Regions from separate parts of the Streptomyces sp. NPDC033221 genome, predicted to be linked through region 1. Evidence: riboswitches for the same ligand, from Rfam matches in the RefSeq annotation. Region 1 holds a riboswitch; the other holds the start of a gene.

Region 1 (7,715 bases):
TGCCGGCGTGGTTCTTCTCCAGATCCTTGATGACCTCGGAGAGCGTCGCCCCCTCGGCGGGGACCTCGGACTGGCCGCCGGTGTAGGTGCGCAGGATGGTCGGGATGCGGACGTTGACGCTCATGATGTGCTGCCTTCCAGCTTGCGGGAGGGGTGCGTAGGGGCGCGGGCGCGCCGGTGGGCGCTGGCGCGGACGGAGGCGCGCCGACGCGTACCGGTGTGTGCCGACGCGTACGGATGCGTACGGCCGCGCACGGGTGTGCGGGGCCACGCGCGGCGGTCAGCCCGCCAGACCGGCGGCGCGGAACGCGTCCAGGCTCGGCCGGATGGTGGCCGTGGGCCCGGTCGTCGGCGCGACGGCGTCCAGCGTCTTGAGCCCGTCGCCGGTGTTCAGCACGACGGTGGTCAGCGCCGGGTCGAGCAGGCCGTCCTCGATCAGCTTCTTCGTGACGCCCACGGTCACCCCGCCGGCGGTCTCGGCGAAGATGCCCTCGGTGCGGGCCAGCAGCTTGATCGCATCGACCACCTGCTCGTCGTTGACGTCCTCGACCGCGCCGCCGGTGCGCCGGGCGATGTCGAGCACGTACGGGCCGTCGGCCGGGTTGCCGATGGCCAGCGACTTGGCGATGGTGTCGGGCTTCTGCGGCCGTACGACGTCGTGGCCCGCCTTGAAGGCCGTGGAGACCGGGGAGCAGCCCTCGGCCTGGGCGCCGAAGATCTTGTACGGCCTGTCCTCGACCAGGCCGAGCGCGATCAGCTCCTTCAGCCCCTTGTCGATCTTCGTGAGCTGGGAGCCGGAGGCGATCGGGATGACGATCTGGTCCGGCAGCCGCCAGCCGAGCTGCTCGCAGATCTCGTAGGCGAGGGTCTTGGAGCCCTCGCCGTAGTACGGGCGAAGGTTCACGTTGACGAAGCCCCAGCCCTCGCCGAGCGGGTCGCCGATCAGCTCCGAGCAGAAGCGGTTGACGTCGTCGTAGTTGCCCTCGATGCCGACCAGCTCGCCGCCGTAGACCGCGGCCATGACGACCTTGCCCGCCTCCAGGTCGTGCGGGATGAACACACAGGAGCGGAAGCCGGCGCGGGCCGCCGCGGCGCCGACCGCGCCCGCGAGGTTGCCGGTGGAGGAGCAGGACAGGGTGGTGAAGCCGAAGGCGCGGGCGGCCTCGACGGCGATGGCGACGACCCGGTCCTTGAAGGAGTGCGTCGGGTTGCCGGAGTCGTCCTTGACGTACAGGCCGCCGGTGACGCCCAGCTCACGGGCCAGGTTGTCGGCCTTGACCAGCTTGGTCAGACCGGGGTTGAGGTTCGGCTTGTCCGCGACGTCGGCCGGGACGGGCAGCAGCGGCGCGTAGCGCCAGATGCTGTTGGGGCCCGCCTCGATCTGCTTGCGCAGGCTCTCGGGGTCGCCGGCCGGCAGGTCGTACGCCACCTCCAGCGGCCCGAAACAGGACGCGCAGGCGAAGATCGGTCCGAGGCCGAAGCGCTCGCCGCACTCGCGGCAGGACAGCGCGGCGGCCGGGCCCAGGGAAACGGTGGCGGAAGTGGTGCTTTCAACGGATTGCACAGCCATGGAGGCGAGGCCCTTTCTCCTCATCTTCCTCGCGACGCATCTCGCCGCGAGACGGATTTGGCACCTTCCCTAGCCGGGAGCCTCGCGCGCCGCACGCTGTGCGGCGACGGAGACCGGCTGGAGGGTTGCCGGGGCTTCAACGGGCCGTATCCCTCTGCCCCTCTGGATGAGCGGTATGGCGCTGGGCCGGAACCCAGGCGTTTGTCGCGACCCCGGCATGTCCGGGGCGATCGCGTTGTTCAAGACTGTAGCCGAAGGGATGGGCGGTCGAGACAGCCGTCCGCACCGCGAGATGGATCACATCGCTGGTCCGGGGACGAAGGAGACGCGCACGTGCTGGAAGAGGTGGAGCGCTGGCTGGCCAGCCGGTCCTGGTCGGCCGCGGACCGCCCGCTCGACCGGCTGCTGGCCGCGAAGCGCGAGACGGGGCAGACGGTCTCCGTCGTGCTGCCGGCGCTCGACGAGGAGGCGACGGTCGGCGCGATCGTCGAGGCGATCCGTACGGAGCTGATGACGCCGTCGGTGCCGCTCGTCGACGAGCTGGTGGTGCTGGACTCCGGTTCCACGGACGGCACGGCCAAGGTCGCGGCCGAGGCGGGCGCGCGGGTCGTCCACCGGGACGAGGTGCTGCCGCGGCTGCCCGCGCTGCCGGGCAAGGGCGAGGTGCTGTGGCGCTCCCTGCTGGCCACCGGCGGTGACATCGTCTGCTTCGTCGACGCCGACCTGCGCGAGTTCGACGCCGGCTTCGTCTCCGGGATCGTCGGCCCGCTGCTGACCGACCCGGGCGTGCAGTTCGTCAAGGGCATGTACGACCGTCCGCTGGGCGAGGCGGCGGGCCAGGGCGGCCGGGTCACCGAGCTGGTCGCCCGGCCGCTGCTGAACCTGCACTGGCCGCAGCTCGCCGGGTTCGTGCAGCCGCTGGGCGGGGAGTACGCGGCGCGCCGGTCGCTGCTGGAGCGGCTGCCGTTCCCGGTCGGGTACGGCGTGGAGCTGGGCCTGCTGGTCGACGCGCTGCACACGGCCGGGCTGGACGCGCTGGCCCAGGTCGACGTCGGCGTGCGCAAGCACCGCCACCAGGGCGGCCAGGCGCTCGGCAGGATGGCGGCGGCGATCTACCGCACCGCGCAGCTGCGGCTGGCCCGCGGCCACCTGGTGCGCCCGCGGCTGACCCAGTTCGAGCGCGGCGAGGCGGGCTTCGTGCCGCGCACCTGGGACGTGGACACCGAGGAGCGGCCGCCGATGGCGGAGATACCGGAGTACGCGGCGCGCCGCGCGGCGTGACGCCACCGGTCCGGAGCCCGTTTCCGGCGCGGCGGAAACCGTGACGTTCCGCCTACGCTCCGCACGTTTGAGCGGATCGGTGGCGGGCTAGTCTCGCAACATGGTCTCCGAGCGTTCTGGTGCCAAGGTCCTCGTCGCGTCCAACCGCGGCCCGGTCTCGTACGGGAAGGGGGAGGACGGCACGCTGACCGCCAAACGCGGCGGTGGCGGGCTGGTCTCCGGCCTCTCCGCCATCGGGCCCGACGCCGGGGCGGTGTGGGTGTGCGCCGCCCTCGGGGACGGCGACCGTGAGGCCGCCCGGCGCAGCGGCGGCCACCTGGACACCGCCGACACGGGCGGCCGGCACGTACGCATGCTGGACATCCCCGCCGATGTCTTCACCGATGCCTACAACGGCATCGCGAACTCGGTGCTCTGGTTCGTCCACCACATGCTCTACCAGACGCCGCTGGACCCGTCCTTCGACGACGGCTTCCGCGCGCAGTGGGCGTCGTACGAGGCGTACAACGCGGCCTTCGCGGACGCGCTCGCCCACGAGGCCGCGCCCGGCGCCGTCGTCCTCGTGCAGGACTACCACCTCACGCTGGTGCCCGGCCTGCTCCGCGCCCGCCGCCCCGACCTGCGCATCGGGCACTTCTCACACACACCGTGGGCGCCCGCGGACTACTTCCGGATGCTGCCGGACGACGTGGCCGAGGCGGTGCTGCTCGGGATGCTGGGCGGCGACCGCGCCGCGTTCCTGACGCGGCGCTGGGCCGAGGCGTTCGCGGAGTGCTGCACGGCGGTGCTGGGCGCCGAGGTGCGGCGGGACGCGGACGGAGAGCTGAGCGTCGTCCATGAGGGCCGGACGACCCGGCTCGGTGTGCACGGACTCGGCGCGGACGCGGAGTTCCTGCGGGAGCGCGCGCACCGCCCGGACGTGGACGAGCGGCTGGCGGCGCTGCGGGAGCAGATCGGCGGCCCGGACCGCAAGACGATCGTGCGGGTGGACCGTACGGAACTGTCCAAGAACATCGTGCGCGGGCTGCGCGCCTACCGGGCACTGCTGGCCGGGCACCCCGAGTGGCGCGAACAGGTCGTGCACATCGCGTTCGCCTACCCCTCCCGCCAGGACCTGGAGGTCTACCGCGCCTACACCGACGAGGTCGGGCGGCTGGCCGAGGAGATCAACGAGGAGTACGGCACCCCGGGCTGGCAGCCGGTCGTGCTGCACGTGAAGGACGACTTCGCCCGGTCGCTGGCCGCCTACCGGATCGCCGACGTGGCGCTGGTCAACCCGATCAGGGACGGGATGAACCTGGTCGCCAAGGAGGTCCCGGTGATCTCCGAGGCAGGCTGCGCGCTGGTGCTGTCCCGGGAGGCCGGGGCGTACGCGGAGCTGGGCGAGGACGCGGTCTGCGTCAACCCGTACGACATCTCGGCCACCGCCCGCGCGCTGCACGAGGCGCTGTCCATGGAGGACGGCGAGCGGGCCGAGCGCACGAAGCGGCTGGCCGCGGCGGCCACCGCGCTGCCGCCGGACCGCTGGTTCCTCCAGCAGCTGCGGGCGCTGGAACGCTGACCCGCCCGGCGCCCGCGGACCGCAGCCGTCAGGCGGGCGCCCCCAGCCGGTCCGCGAGGGCGTGCAGCAGCCCGACGACGCCCGGCGGGCCGTCGACGACCAGGTCCGCCCGGCCGGCCAGCTCGGCGACCTCCGCGCTGCCGCTGCACACCAGCACCCCGGCCAGGCCGTCCGAGCGCAGCTTGTCCACGGCGGAGTAGGCGGCGAGGTCGCCGAGGTCGTCGCCGCCGTACAGGACGGTGGCGGCGCCGGTCTCGCGTACGTACTCGGCGAGCGCGACGCCCTTGTCCATGCCGGGCGGGCGCAGTTCGAGGACGTAGCGGCCGGGTTCGACGATCAGACCGTGCCGTTCGGCGAGCGCGTACAGCGGCTCGCGCAGCAGCTCGAACGCGGCCTGCGGGTCCTCGGCGCGGCGGGTGTGCACGGCGATGGCGCGGCCCTTGTCCTCCACCCAGGAGGCATGCCAGGCGCCCAGCTTGTCCAGCACGCCGGGGAGTTCGGCCTGGACGGCGGCGACACCGGGCGGCGGCGCGGGGGCGCGCACCGTGCCGGTCGCCGCGTCCCAGCGCTCGGCGCCGTAGCCGCCGAGGACCACGAGCTGTTCCAGGCCCGGCGCGTCCGTGAACCCGCCGAGGCGGACCGCGACGCCCGCCGGGCGGCCGGTGATCACCACCACCGAGCACAGCAGCGGCGCGAGGCGGGCGAGCGCCGCCACGGCACCGGGGTGCGCGCGGGCTTTCTCCGGGTCGGGCACGATGCCGGCGAGCGTGCCGTCGAAGTCGAGAGCGATCACGGCCCGGCCGGGGCTGTCCAGCAGCGCGGCGAGGCCGTCCCGGCCCGCATCGGTGACCGGCGTCGGCAAGGAGTTCGGGGTGCTGCCCATGGCGACGACATTACCGGTCGTGCGCGGGGGCGTGCCGGGCGTACGGGCGCATCGGGACAGCCGGGGTGGGGACGGGGTGCGGCCGAGGGCGGCCGAGGCGCGGTCTGCAACCGAGGTGCGGTCGGCGGGCGCGGGCCGGGGCCGGCGGGGCGGTGGCCGGGGGCCTGCGGTGACCGTGGGGCCGTGGGCTCGGCCGGGGCCGTGGCTCAGCGGCGGCTGCGCCGGGCCTCGCGTACGCGGCGCAGCCGGTTGACCGTGACCGGGTCGTGGGCGAGCGCCCGCGGGTCGTCCAGCAGGGCGTTCAGCAGCTGGTAGTAGCGGGTCGGCGAGATGCCGAGCCGCTCGCGGATGACCCGCTCCTTGGCGCCCGGCCGGGGCCAGGAGCGGCGCTCGACGCCGAGCACCGCCTCGTCCTGGGGGGACAGTGCTCCTATGCCACCGCCTCCGGTGCCACCGCCGTTGCCGTCGCTCGTCATCACCCGTCCACGATAAGGCCGCGGTACGACAATCCCCCGCCGCCCGCCCGGGACCAGGACCGAGGGGGTGGCGGGGGCGCCGCTCCGGATCACTTGGCGGTGTTGTCCGCCTCGTTCGCCGTGTTCTGGATGTCGCTGAGCACACCGGCCGGGTTGCCGTTGGCGCCCACCGCCGTACCCATCTTCGCCTTGACCGTCTTGCTGACCAGCGGCCAGGAGGTCTTGTCGGCGGGGTAGAACTCGGCGTTCTCCAGCTGGCGCAGGAAGCTGTGCAGCTTGGCGTACTTGCTGTCGGCGAGCATCGCCTGGGACCCGGAGGTGGTGACGGGCAGCAGGCCGTACCCGCCGGAGAAGTCCATGACGTTCTTCTCGTTGTAGACGAAGTCCAGGAACTTGCCGACCTGGTTGCGGTGGCCGTTCTGCTTGAACGCCGTCATCCAGTCGGCGACCCCCATGGTGGCCTTGGCCTTGCCGGAGGGGCCCGGCAGCTCGACGGTGCCGTAATCGACGCCCTTGGCCTCGGCCTGCTTCATCAGGGTGGGGTGGCCGTTGAGCATCCCCACATTGCCGGCCGCGAAGGCGTTGAACGCGTCCTGACGGTTGAGCTTGGCCGGGTCGCCGCCGGTCAGGCCCGCGCCGACCAGGTCCTTCTTCAGCCACTCGAAGGTCTTGACGTTCTCCTTCGAGTCGATCGTGTACTTGCCGATGCTGTCGGTGTAGCTGCCGCCGCCGCTGAGCATCCACATCAGCGTCTCGGCCTGCGTCTCCTCCGGGCCGAGCGGCAGCGCGTACGGCATCTTCACGCCCTTGGCCTTGAGCTTGGCCGCGTCGGCCGCGATCTGCGCCCAGGTCTCGGGCGGGTCGGTGATGCCCGCCTCGGCGAAGAGCTTCTTGTTGTAGAACAGGCGGCGGGTGCTGGCGCCGAAGGGCATCCCGTACTGGCGGCGCTGGTACTCCCCGGCCTGCGCGAGGGCGGGTACGAAGTCGGCCTGGACGGGGATGCTGAGCAGTTGGTCGGCGCCGTAGAGCTTGCCTTCGGCCGCGTAGTCCGCGTACGCGCCGATCTGCGCCATGTCCGGAGCCTTACCGGACTTGACCAGGTCCTCGACCTTCTTGTCGACGTCCTTCCAGCTGTAGACCGAGACATCGACCTTGATGCCCGGGTTCTGCTTCTCGAACTCCTTGGTGAGCTTGTCCCAGTAGTGCTGGGAGGAGTTCGCCTCGTTGTCGCCGTAGTCCGCCGCGATGAGCTTGAGCGTGACGCCGCCGCCGTCGCCCGCGCCGCTGCCGCAGGCGGACAAGGAGAGCGTCATGGCCGTGGTGAGTCCCGCTGCCGCCAGGCTCAAGTACCGCCGCTGCACTGCCATTACCGCCTTTTGTCCCGAATGTTCCGTGCTTGCCGGGGAATGCCCCGTGGCTTCAAGGGCCCGCCCTCAACCGGCATGAACGACGAGTCTCCCCCGTTTACCTACACAAGGTCTACACCACCCCTCATATCGCTTGCGTATCGCCTGTCACACGCGCAGGTCACGCCGTTGCGCGGGGACCCTTCCGGAGCGGAATCCCACCCTCCCCGTGAGCGGAACCACGCCGCCCCCGCGAGTGGACTAGACCTTTCACGGCCGATCGCGCGAAACTGTTCCCGTGAGACACGTCATCGCCCTTGATGTGGGCGGCACCGGAATGAAGGCCGCCCTGGCAGGCGCGGACGGCACACTGCTCCACGAGGCACGGCGCCCCACCGGCCGCGAGCGCGGCCCGGAAGCCGTCGTCGCCTCGATCCTGGACTTCGCCGAGGAACTGCGCGAGATCGGCCGGCAGCGCTTCGGCAGCACCGCCGCCGCGGCCGGCGTCGCCGTCCCCGGCATCGTCGACGACGCCCGGGGCATCGCCGTCTACGCCGCCAACCTGGGCTGGCGCGACGTCCCCCTGCGCACCCTGCTC
Region 2 (7,715 bases), on a different contig from region 1:
GCTCGGCTGCTTGGGACGACGGTGGGACGCCACGGAGGCGAGCTCCTTCTTCCTTCAGCCGCCTACCGGGCGTGGGGGGTACGGGACCCCGGCTCCGCGCGTGAACACCGCGGATTCGGCGGTTCCTTCACTGTTCATCCCGGGTGGATGATCAACTGCATGAAGGGTTGAGGCCTGACCTTAGTAACCGAGTTGTGATCGCTTCAAATCCTCAACGGAAAAAACTGCTGGATGCTCCTCATCCTTTACCAACATCACACAGGCAGTAATGGTCACTTGACACTCAGACACGGACGGCAGGCATGACCCACCTCGTTGATGGGTACACCTTTACCCCCGGCCCGCGCGTCACACCGGCCGCGGATCCCCCCACGGCCGCACGAGAAGGATAAGTCCCGCAGATCCCACCGGGATGTGCGTTCCGGACAAGTCGTACGGACAGAACGTACGACTCAGGTACGGGCAAGTCGCTTGAGCAGCAGGGCCGATGCGACCGGCCGCGCCCCCGCCTTGGCCACACCATCGGCCACCTCGCGGTCCGTGGAGACCACCACCACCGGACGGCCGGGCGGCTCGGCCCGCACGAGCTGGCGGATCAGCTCATCGGCCGTCACACCCGGCTTGCTGAACAAGACACGGACTCCGCGCGGCGGCGCGAGCAGCACCGGCGCGGCCAGCTCCGCACCGTCGAAGACACACGTCATCTCCGCGCCGGTCTGGGCGGCCAGCACCGCGAGGCCGCCCAGCAGCCGCAGCCGCTGCTTGTCCAACGGCATCGTCGGATAACCGGTCTTGGTGACGTTGTACCCGTCCACCACCAGATGGGCCTGCGGCAGCGCCAGCAGCTGGTCCAGCAGAGCGGGATCGGTCTCCGACAGCGCGCGCGTGGCGATGTCCTTGGGCGTCATCTTGCCCGGAGCCACCGCGTCGACGGTGTCCGCCGGGTGGGTGTCGGCGGGCGGCAGCGCCAGCTCCCGGCGCAGCCCCTGAGCGGCGTCCAGGACGGTGTCCAGCAGCAGCCGCAGCCGCATGTCCTCGACGCTGCGGCCCTCGCGCGTGGCCCGGCGGCTGGCCTCCAGCGACGCCTCGGCCTCCGCGATACGGGCCTTGAGGCGGCGCGCCTCACTGTCGGCGGCGGTCTTCTCCTGCGCCGCCGCGGCCCGTACGGACTCCGTCTCGGCCGCGGCCTTGCGCACCGCCGCCTCGCCCCGCTTGACGTCACTGAGCGCGCTCCGCAGCTTGCGCTGCAACGACTCGTTCTCCTTGCGCAGCGCGTCCAGGTCGCCGCGGGTGCGGTCGGCCTCGGCGCGGGCCTGCGCGCGCGCCTGCGTCAGCTCCTCGCGCAGCGCGGCCAGCTCGCGTTCGGCCTCCTCGCCGGCCTGTTCCGCGCGGGCGCGCTGCGCCTCCTCGCCGGCTGCGGCGACCAGCTTGACCCAGCCTTCGGGGCGCAGCACATAGGCCGCCGCCGCGACATCGAGCGGGTCGGCGGCGGCGGGCGGGGTGCCGCTGTCCAGCGCCTCGGCCAGTTCCGGCTGTGCCTCGCGCAGCCGGCCGGCGATCCGCTGGCGGAAGACCGCGTCGTTCTCCAGCGCCGCGGCCATCGCGTTGCCCGCGAACTTGGCCCGGCGGCTGGGGGTGAACCGCGCGTACTGTCGCAGTGGCGGCGGAAGTTCGGCGACCGTCAGGCCGCCGAAGGACTCCGCGGTGAGCGCCACGACGCGGCGCCGCACGCCCTCGGGCAGCGGACGGTCGAGCACCTCGTCCGCCTCGGCCGTACCGGCCTCGGCATCGTGCCCCGCCCCCGCAGGCCCTTCTGGACGCTCCACCACTGCTGCATCGCTCCGATCTCAGGCGCTCGACTCAGGCGCCGGCGTCCGGCCGGTCGACCAGCTCGATCTGGTCGACCGCGTTGCACCAGCGGCAGCGCACGGACTCGATGCTCTCACTAAGCACCTCGCGTTCCTCCACCTTCGGCTCCCCGGCGAGGTCGAGGTGGAGGTACTCCACGGCCTCGGAGCGGCGGGTCACGTCGAAGCGCGTCAGGTTGCCGCACAGGGTGCAGCGCCACCGGGTCCCGTCCGTCGGCAGGGGAACAGCCATGGTGTGGTCCTCTTTCGTCACGCTCGGGCGAGCGGGGCTCGTGCGGTCGTTCGGGGGCTTCCCGCGGTGCGCCGTCGGACTGCGGAAGTACGCGGGTACTGCCCGTTACCCTACGGCCTGACGCCCTTACGGCGCGGCCCCGCCCGGGAGGCGGGACGCGGCGAGGCACTCTGTCCTGATTGCCCGCATTACGCCATGATCACTTCATGACGGCCCCGCCCCTGTTCCCCCGGTCGCCCCGCGCCCGCTCGGTGCTGACCGTGTTCTCCCGCATGACGAACGTCCTGATCGCCCTGTGCTGCGTGGTCTTCGTCGTCGGGCCCGCCTCCGGCCTCAACGGCATATACGGCACCGGCGACGCCGTCGTCCAGGCACAGACCGCGTACTTCGAACGCTGGGGCGTCATCCCGCGCGACCTGTGGAGCGGCTCGCCGCGCGCTCTGCTCACCCCGCTGACCGCCCTGTTCGCGCACGGCAGCTGGCTGCACCTGCTGGGCAACGTCCTCTTCCTGTACGTCTTCGGGGGCATGGCCGAGATCCGTATGGGACGCCTGCCCTTCGCCCTCTTCTACCTCGTGACCGGCTACCTGGCGCTGCTGGGCTACGCGGCCGCGCACGCCTCCTCGGGACAGACCCTGGTCGGCGCCTCCGGGGCGATCTCCGGAGTGCTGGGCGCGTTCCTGTACCTCTTCCCCAAGGCTCGCGTCACCAGCATCTACCCGTTCCTCTTCTTCCTGCCGCTGCGCTTCCCGGCGTGGATCGTGCTGCTGTTCTGGTTCGTCCTCCAGTGGATCGCCGCGCAGCGCGCCCCCGCCACCCCGGGCGTGGCCTACCTCGCCCACGTCATCGGCTTCGCGGTGGGCTTCCTGTACGCCTGGGTGCGATACCGGCCGAGCCCCTGTCCGCCCGAGGTCGCCGCCGCGTCCCCCGGTAGTGTGGGGTCAGCCGGAACGGCGAAGCAGCAGGCGGCCGAGGGAGAGAGCCAACCGTGATCACTTCGATCGTGCTCATCAAGACCAGCGTGGACCAGATCCCGGAGATCGCGGAGAAGATCGCCGCGCTGGAGGGCGTGAGCGAGGTCTACTCGGTCACCGGTGCGCACGACCTGATCGCCATGGTGCGGGTGGCCAACCACGACGACCTGGCCGACGTCATCCCCGGCCGGATCAGCAAGGTCCCGGGCGTCGCCTCCACCGAGACGCACATCGCGTTCCGCACGTACTCCCAGCACGACCTGGAGGCGGCCTTCGCGATCGGCCTGGACGCCTGACCCGGACCGCCACCGCACACGAAACCCGCGCCGCGGCGCCCGGACAGCGGAGCGCCGCGACGCGGGCGGACCAGCAGGGCTACGCCGCGGTGTCCGGCACGCAGCGCCCGTCCTCGGTGCGGTAGCTCCACCGCGCGCCCTGCGTCACCAGTTCCTTGACGGCCCGGACGAAGCGGTCCACGTGCTCGTCGGGCGTACCGGCCCCGAAGCTCACCCGGATGGCGTTCAGGCTCTGCTCACCCGGTGCCCCTTCGGGCGCCCCGCACTCCCCCGGGGCCTGGGACTCGGCGCCGAGCAGGGTCCGTACGAGGGGATGCGCGCAGAACAGCCCGTCGCGCACGCCGATGCCGTACTCCGCGGAGAGCGCCGCCGCGAAGTGCGAGCTGTTCCAGCCCCGGACGACGAAGGACAGCACGCCCACCCGCGGCGCGTCGTCGCCGAACAGCGAGAGCACGGTCACCTCGGGCACCTCGGCGAGGCCCGCCCGCACCCGCTCGACGAGCTGCTGCTCCCGGGCCACCAGGTTCTCGAAGCCCGCCTCGGTGAGTGCCTTGCAGGCGGCGGCGATGGCGTAGACGCCGATGACGTTGGGCGAGCCGGCCTCGTGGCGGGCCGCGGTGGTGTGCCAGTCGACGTCCACCCCGCCGTCGGCGCGGCGCGCGACCGTGCGGCTGGCGCCGCCGCCCGCCAGATACGGCTCCGCGTCCTGGAGCCAGTCTGCGCGCCCGGCCAGCACACCGGCCCCGAAGGGCGCGTACAGCTTGTGGCCGGAGAAGGCGACCCAGTCCACGTCCAGCTCGGCGATGTCGACCGGGTGGTGCGGCGCGAGCTGCGCGGCGTCGAGGACGATCCGCGCGCCGTGCGCGTGTGCCGCGGCGGCCAGCTCCCGTACGGGCCACAGCTCACCGGTCACATTGGAAGCACCCGTCACGCAGACCAGAGCGTTCTTGTACGGCTCGCGCTCCGCCAGCGCCCGCTCCAGCGTGTCCACCGCCTGCTGCGGGGTGCGGGGCGCGTCCAGGTACGTCACCTCGGCGTCCGCGCGCTGTTCCCAGGGCAGCAGCGAGGCGTGGTGCTCGGTCTCGAAGACGAACACCCGGGTGTGTGCGGGCAGCACGGCGGCCAGCAGGTTCAGCGAGTCGGTGGTGGAGCGGGTGAAGACCACCTGGTCGGCCTCCCGGCAGCCGAGGAAGTCAGCCACCGCCGCCCGGCTGTTCTCGAACAGGTCGGTGGACAGCTGCGAGAGGTAGCCCGCCCCGCGGTGCACGCTGCCGTAGTACGGGGCGTACGCGGCCACGTCGTCCCAGACGCGCTGGAGCGCCGGGGCGCTGGCGGCGATGTCCAGCGCGGCGTACTCGACCTCACCGCCCGTGACGAGCGGGACCAGCACGTCCCGGCCCAGCACGGGCAGCGGGGTGCAGACGGCGGCATCGGTGGTGGCGGCAGCGGAAACAGGCATGGCGAACTCCCGTGGAGGCAGGGCGACTTCGCTGCGGGGCGCGCACGCGAAAGCGGGGCCGGCCGACAGCGGTGAAAGGAAAAAGGGGTGCGGAAAACGGGGCCGGACGGCCCTAACGCATTCGCTGCAACACGGGAGATCTCCCTCAAGGACCAGGATCCCTGGCACGAGGGATCCGCGCTTGCCGCAGACCTCGCTGCCTGCGACCTGGTCATCACCCGGGGCACCCCGCCACGGACGGAGGGTTGCCGGACAGCGGGCCGGGGCCGTAGTCGCTGTCACTCGTGACCTGGGCAGAATCATGCCACACGATCGGAAGCACGCAAGGCCCGGTCCGTATGCCGGACCGAGCCTTGCGTCACACCACGGCCGTCTCAGGCGTTGCTGGCCGCCACCCACCGCTCCAGCGCCCGGCGGGCCGCTCCCGAGTCGATGGCTTCGGCGGCCTTGGCGATGCCCGCGGCGATCTGCTCGGTCAGCGGCGCCGCCGTCGGCTCCAGGGCCACCAGGGCCGCCGCCGAGTTGAGCAGCACCGCGTCCCGCACCGGGCCGGGCTCGCCGCCCAGCAGGCGGCGTGCCACGTCCGCGTTGTACGAGGCGTCGGCGCCGCGCAGCGCCTCGACCGGCACCAGGGCGATGCCGACGTCCCGCGGGTCGAAGGTCTCCTCGCGTACGCCGCCGTCCCGTACGACCCAGACCTTCGACGTGGCCGTGGTGGTCAGCTCGTCCAGCCCGTCGTCGCCCCGGAAGACCAGTGCACTGGAGCCGCGTTCGGCGAGCACGCCGGCCAGGATCGGCGCCATCCGCGCGTCGGCGACGCCGGTGGCCTGGGCGCGTACCTTCGCCGGGTTGGTCAGCGGGCCCAGTACGTTGAACGTCGTACGGATGCCCAGTTCGCGCCGGGCGGGGGCCACGTGCCGCAGCGACGGGTGGAACTTGACCGCGAAGCAGAAGGTGATCCCGGCCTCCTCGGCAACCTCGACGACCCGGCGCGGGGTGAGGTCCAGGTTCACGCCCAGCTTCTCCAGCACGTCGGACGCGCCGCTGGCGGACGAGGCGGCGCGGTTGCCGTGCTTGACGACCTTCGCGCCGGTGCCGGCCACCACGATCGAGGACATGGTGGAGATGTTGACGGTCTTGGCGCCGTCGCCGCCGGTGCCGACGATGTCCACGCTCGGGCCCGGCACCTCGATGAGGTTGGCGTGCGCGTACATGGCCCGTACCAGGCCGGAGATCTCCGCGACGGTCTCGCCCTTGGCCCGCAGCGCGACCGCGAACCCGGCGATCTGCGCGTCGGTGGCCTCGCCGCGCATGATCCGGTCCATCGCCCAGGCGGTGTCGTCGGCGCCCAGGTCACGGCCCTGGAGGAGGGCTTCCAGCACACCCGGCCAGGTGCGGGCCGCCACGCTGTCGCCGCCATTCGGGGTCGCAACGTTCATGGTCCACACTCCTGGATTCGTCTCCTGCTGGTGCCGAAACCCTATCCGGCCCCGTGCCATGCCGAAGGGCCCCGTCCAGTGACTGGAAGGGGCCCTCTGGGTGGCGTACTTACGCGGTGGTACTGCCGTGCGTCACACGGCGGGGATCAGTGGTGGCCGTGGCCGCTGGTGATCTCCTTGTACTCCTCGGCGGTCGGCTTCGGGATGACGTTGTCCTCGCCGTAGTAGCCCTTGGAGAGCTTGGCGCGGAGCTTGGTCGTCCGCTTGACCTTCCGCTCGACACCGTTCTCGTCGACCTCCGGGCCGATCTCGAACGGCTTGGGCTGCTCGTGCTGGGTGAGCGTGTGCAGCTGCTCCTGGTTGAGCGGCTCGTGCACCTCGATGAACTCACCGTGCGGCAGCCGCTTGATGATGCCGGACTCACGTCCGTGCAGCACCTTGTCGCGGTCCCGGCGCTGCAGGCCCAGGCAGATCCGCTTGGTGACGATGAAGGCGACGACCGGCCCGACGAAGAAGCCGATCCGGACGAACCAGGTCAGCGAGTTCAGCGACAGGTGGAAGTGGGTGGCCCACAGGTCGTTGCCGCCGCCGATCAGCATGATGAGGTAGGCGGTCAGCCAGGCCACACCGAAGCCGGTACGGGTCGGGGCGTTGCGCGGGCGGTCCAGGATGTGGTGCTCGCGCTTGTCACCGGTGACCCAGGACTCGACGAACGGGTAGACCGCGATCGCGACCAGCACCAGCGGGAAGATGAGGATCGGGATCAGCACACCGAAGTTGATGGTGTGGCCCCAGATGTCCCACTCCCAGCCGGGCATCACACGGACCAGACCCTCGGCGAAGCCCATGTACCAGTCGGGCTGGGCGCCGGTGGACACCTGGTCGGGCCGGTACGGGCCGATGGCCCACACCGGGTTGATGCTGGCGACCGCCGCGATCACCGAGATCACGCCGAAGACCAGGAAGAAGAAGCCTCCGGCCTTGGCCATGTAGACCGGCAGCAGCGGCATGCCGACGACGTTCTTGTTGGTCTTGCCGGCACCCGGGAACTGCGTGTGCTTGTGGTAGAAGACCAGGATCAGGTGCGCCACCAGCAGACCCAGCATGATGCCGGGCAGCAGCAGGACGTGCACCGTGAAGAACCTCGGGATGATGTCGTGCCCCGGGAACTCCCCGCCGAAGATGAACATCTGCAGGTACGAGCCGATGAGCGGCATCGCCAGGATGACACCCTCGATGAACCGGACGCCGGTGCCGGAGAGCAGGTCGTCCGGCAGCGAGTAGCCGGTGAAGCCGGTGAACATGCCGAGCACCAGCAGCAGGAAGCCGAACAGCCAGTTGACCTCGCGCGGCTTGCGGAAGGCGCCGGTGAAGAACACCCGCATCATGTGCACCATCATGCCGCCCAGGAAGACCAGGGCCGCCCAGTGGTGGATCTGCCGGATGA

What was found. Region 1 has a riboswitch for S-adenosylmethionine ahead of thrC (threonine synthase). Riboswitches for the same ligand answer to the same signal wherever they lie in the genome.
Region 2: it holds a riboswitch for S-adenosylmethionine, as region 1 does, so the genes downstream of both, ACZ53K_RS02210 (aminotransferase class V-fold PLP-dependent enzyme) here and thrC (threonine synthase) in region 1, are expected to answer to the same signal.

Annotation. Positions count from the first base shown of each region.
Region 1 covers NZ_JBVIQN010000005.1:244,457-252,171, forward strand. Annotated here, with positions in the region: gene ACZ53K_RS08735 (MoaD/ThiS family protein) at 1-124, opposite strand, end outside; gene thrC (threonine synthase) at 281-1,570, opposite strand; SAM riboswitch class I at 1,588-1,743, opposite strand; gene ACZ53K_RS08745 (glucosyl-3-phosphoglycerate synthase) at 1,904-2,851, shown strand; gene ACZ53K_RS08750 (alpha,alpha-trehalose-phosphate synthase (UDP-forming)) at 2,952-4,412, shown strand; gene otsB (trehalose-phosphatase) at 4,441-5,295, opposite strand; gene ACZ53K_RS08760 (DUF3263 domain-containing protein) at 5,502-5,771, opposite strand; gene ACZ53K_RS08765 (extracellular solute-binding protein) at 5,861-7,132, opposite strand; gene ACZ53K_RS08770 (ROK family protein) at 7,416-7,715, shown strand, end outside.
Region 2 covers NZ_JBVIQN010000002.1:14,947-22,661, reverse strand. Annotated here, with positions in the region: gene ACZ53K_RS02235 (C40 family peptidase) at 1-33, opposite strand, end outside; gene ACZ53K_RS02230 (NYN domain-containing protein) at 453-1,826, opposite strand; gene ACZ53K_RS02225 (hypothetical protein) at 1,861-2,100, opposite strand; gene ACZ53K_RS02220 (rhomboid family intramembrane serine protease) at 2,373-3,092, shown strand; gene ACZ53K_RS02215 (Lrp/AsnC family transcriptional regulator) at 3,089-3,370, shown strand; gene ACZ53K_RS02210 (aminotransferase class V-fold PLP-dependent enzyme) at 3,450-4,829, opposite strand; SAM riboswitch class IV at 5,002-5,119, opposite strand; gene trpD (anthranilate phosphoribosyltransferase) at 5,204-6,268, opposite strand; gene qcrB (cytochrome bc1 complex cytochrome b subunit) at 6,415-7,715, opposite strand, start outside.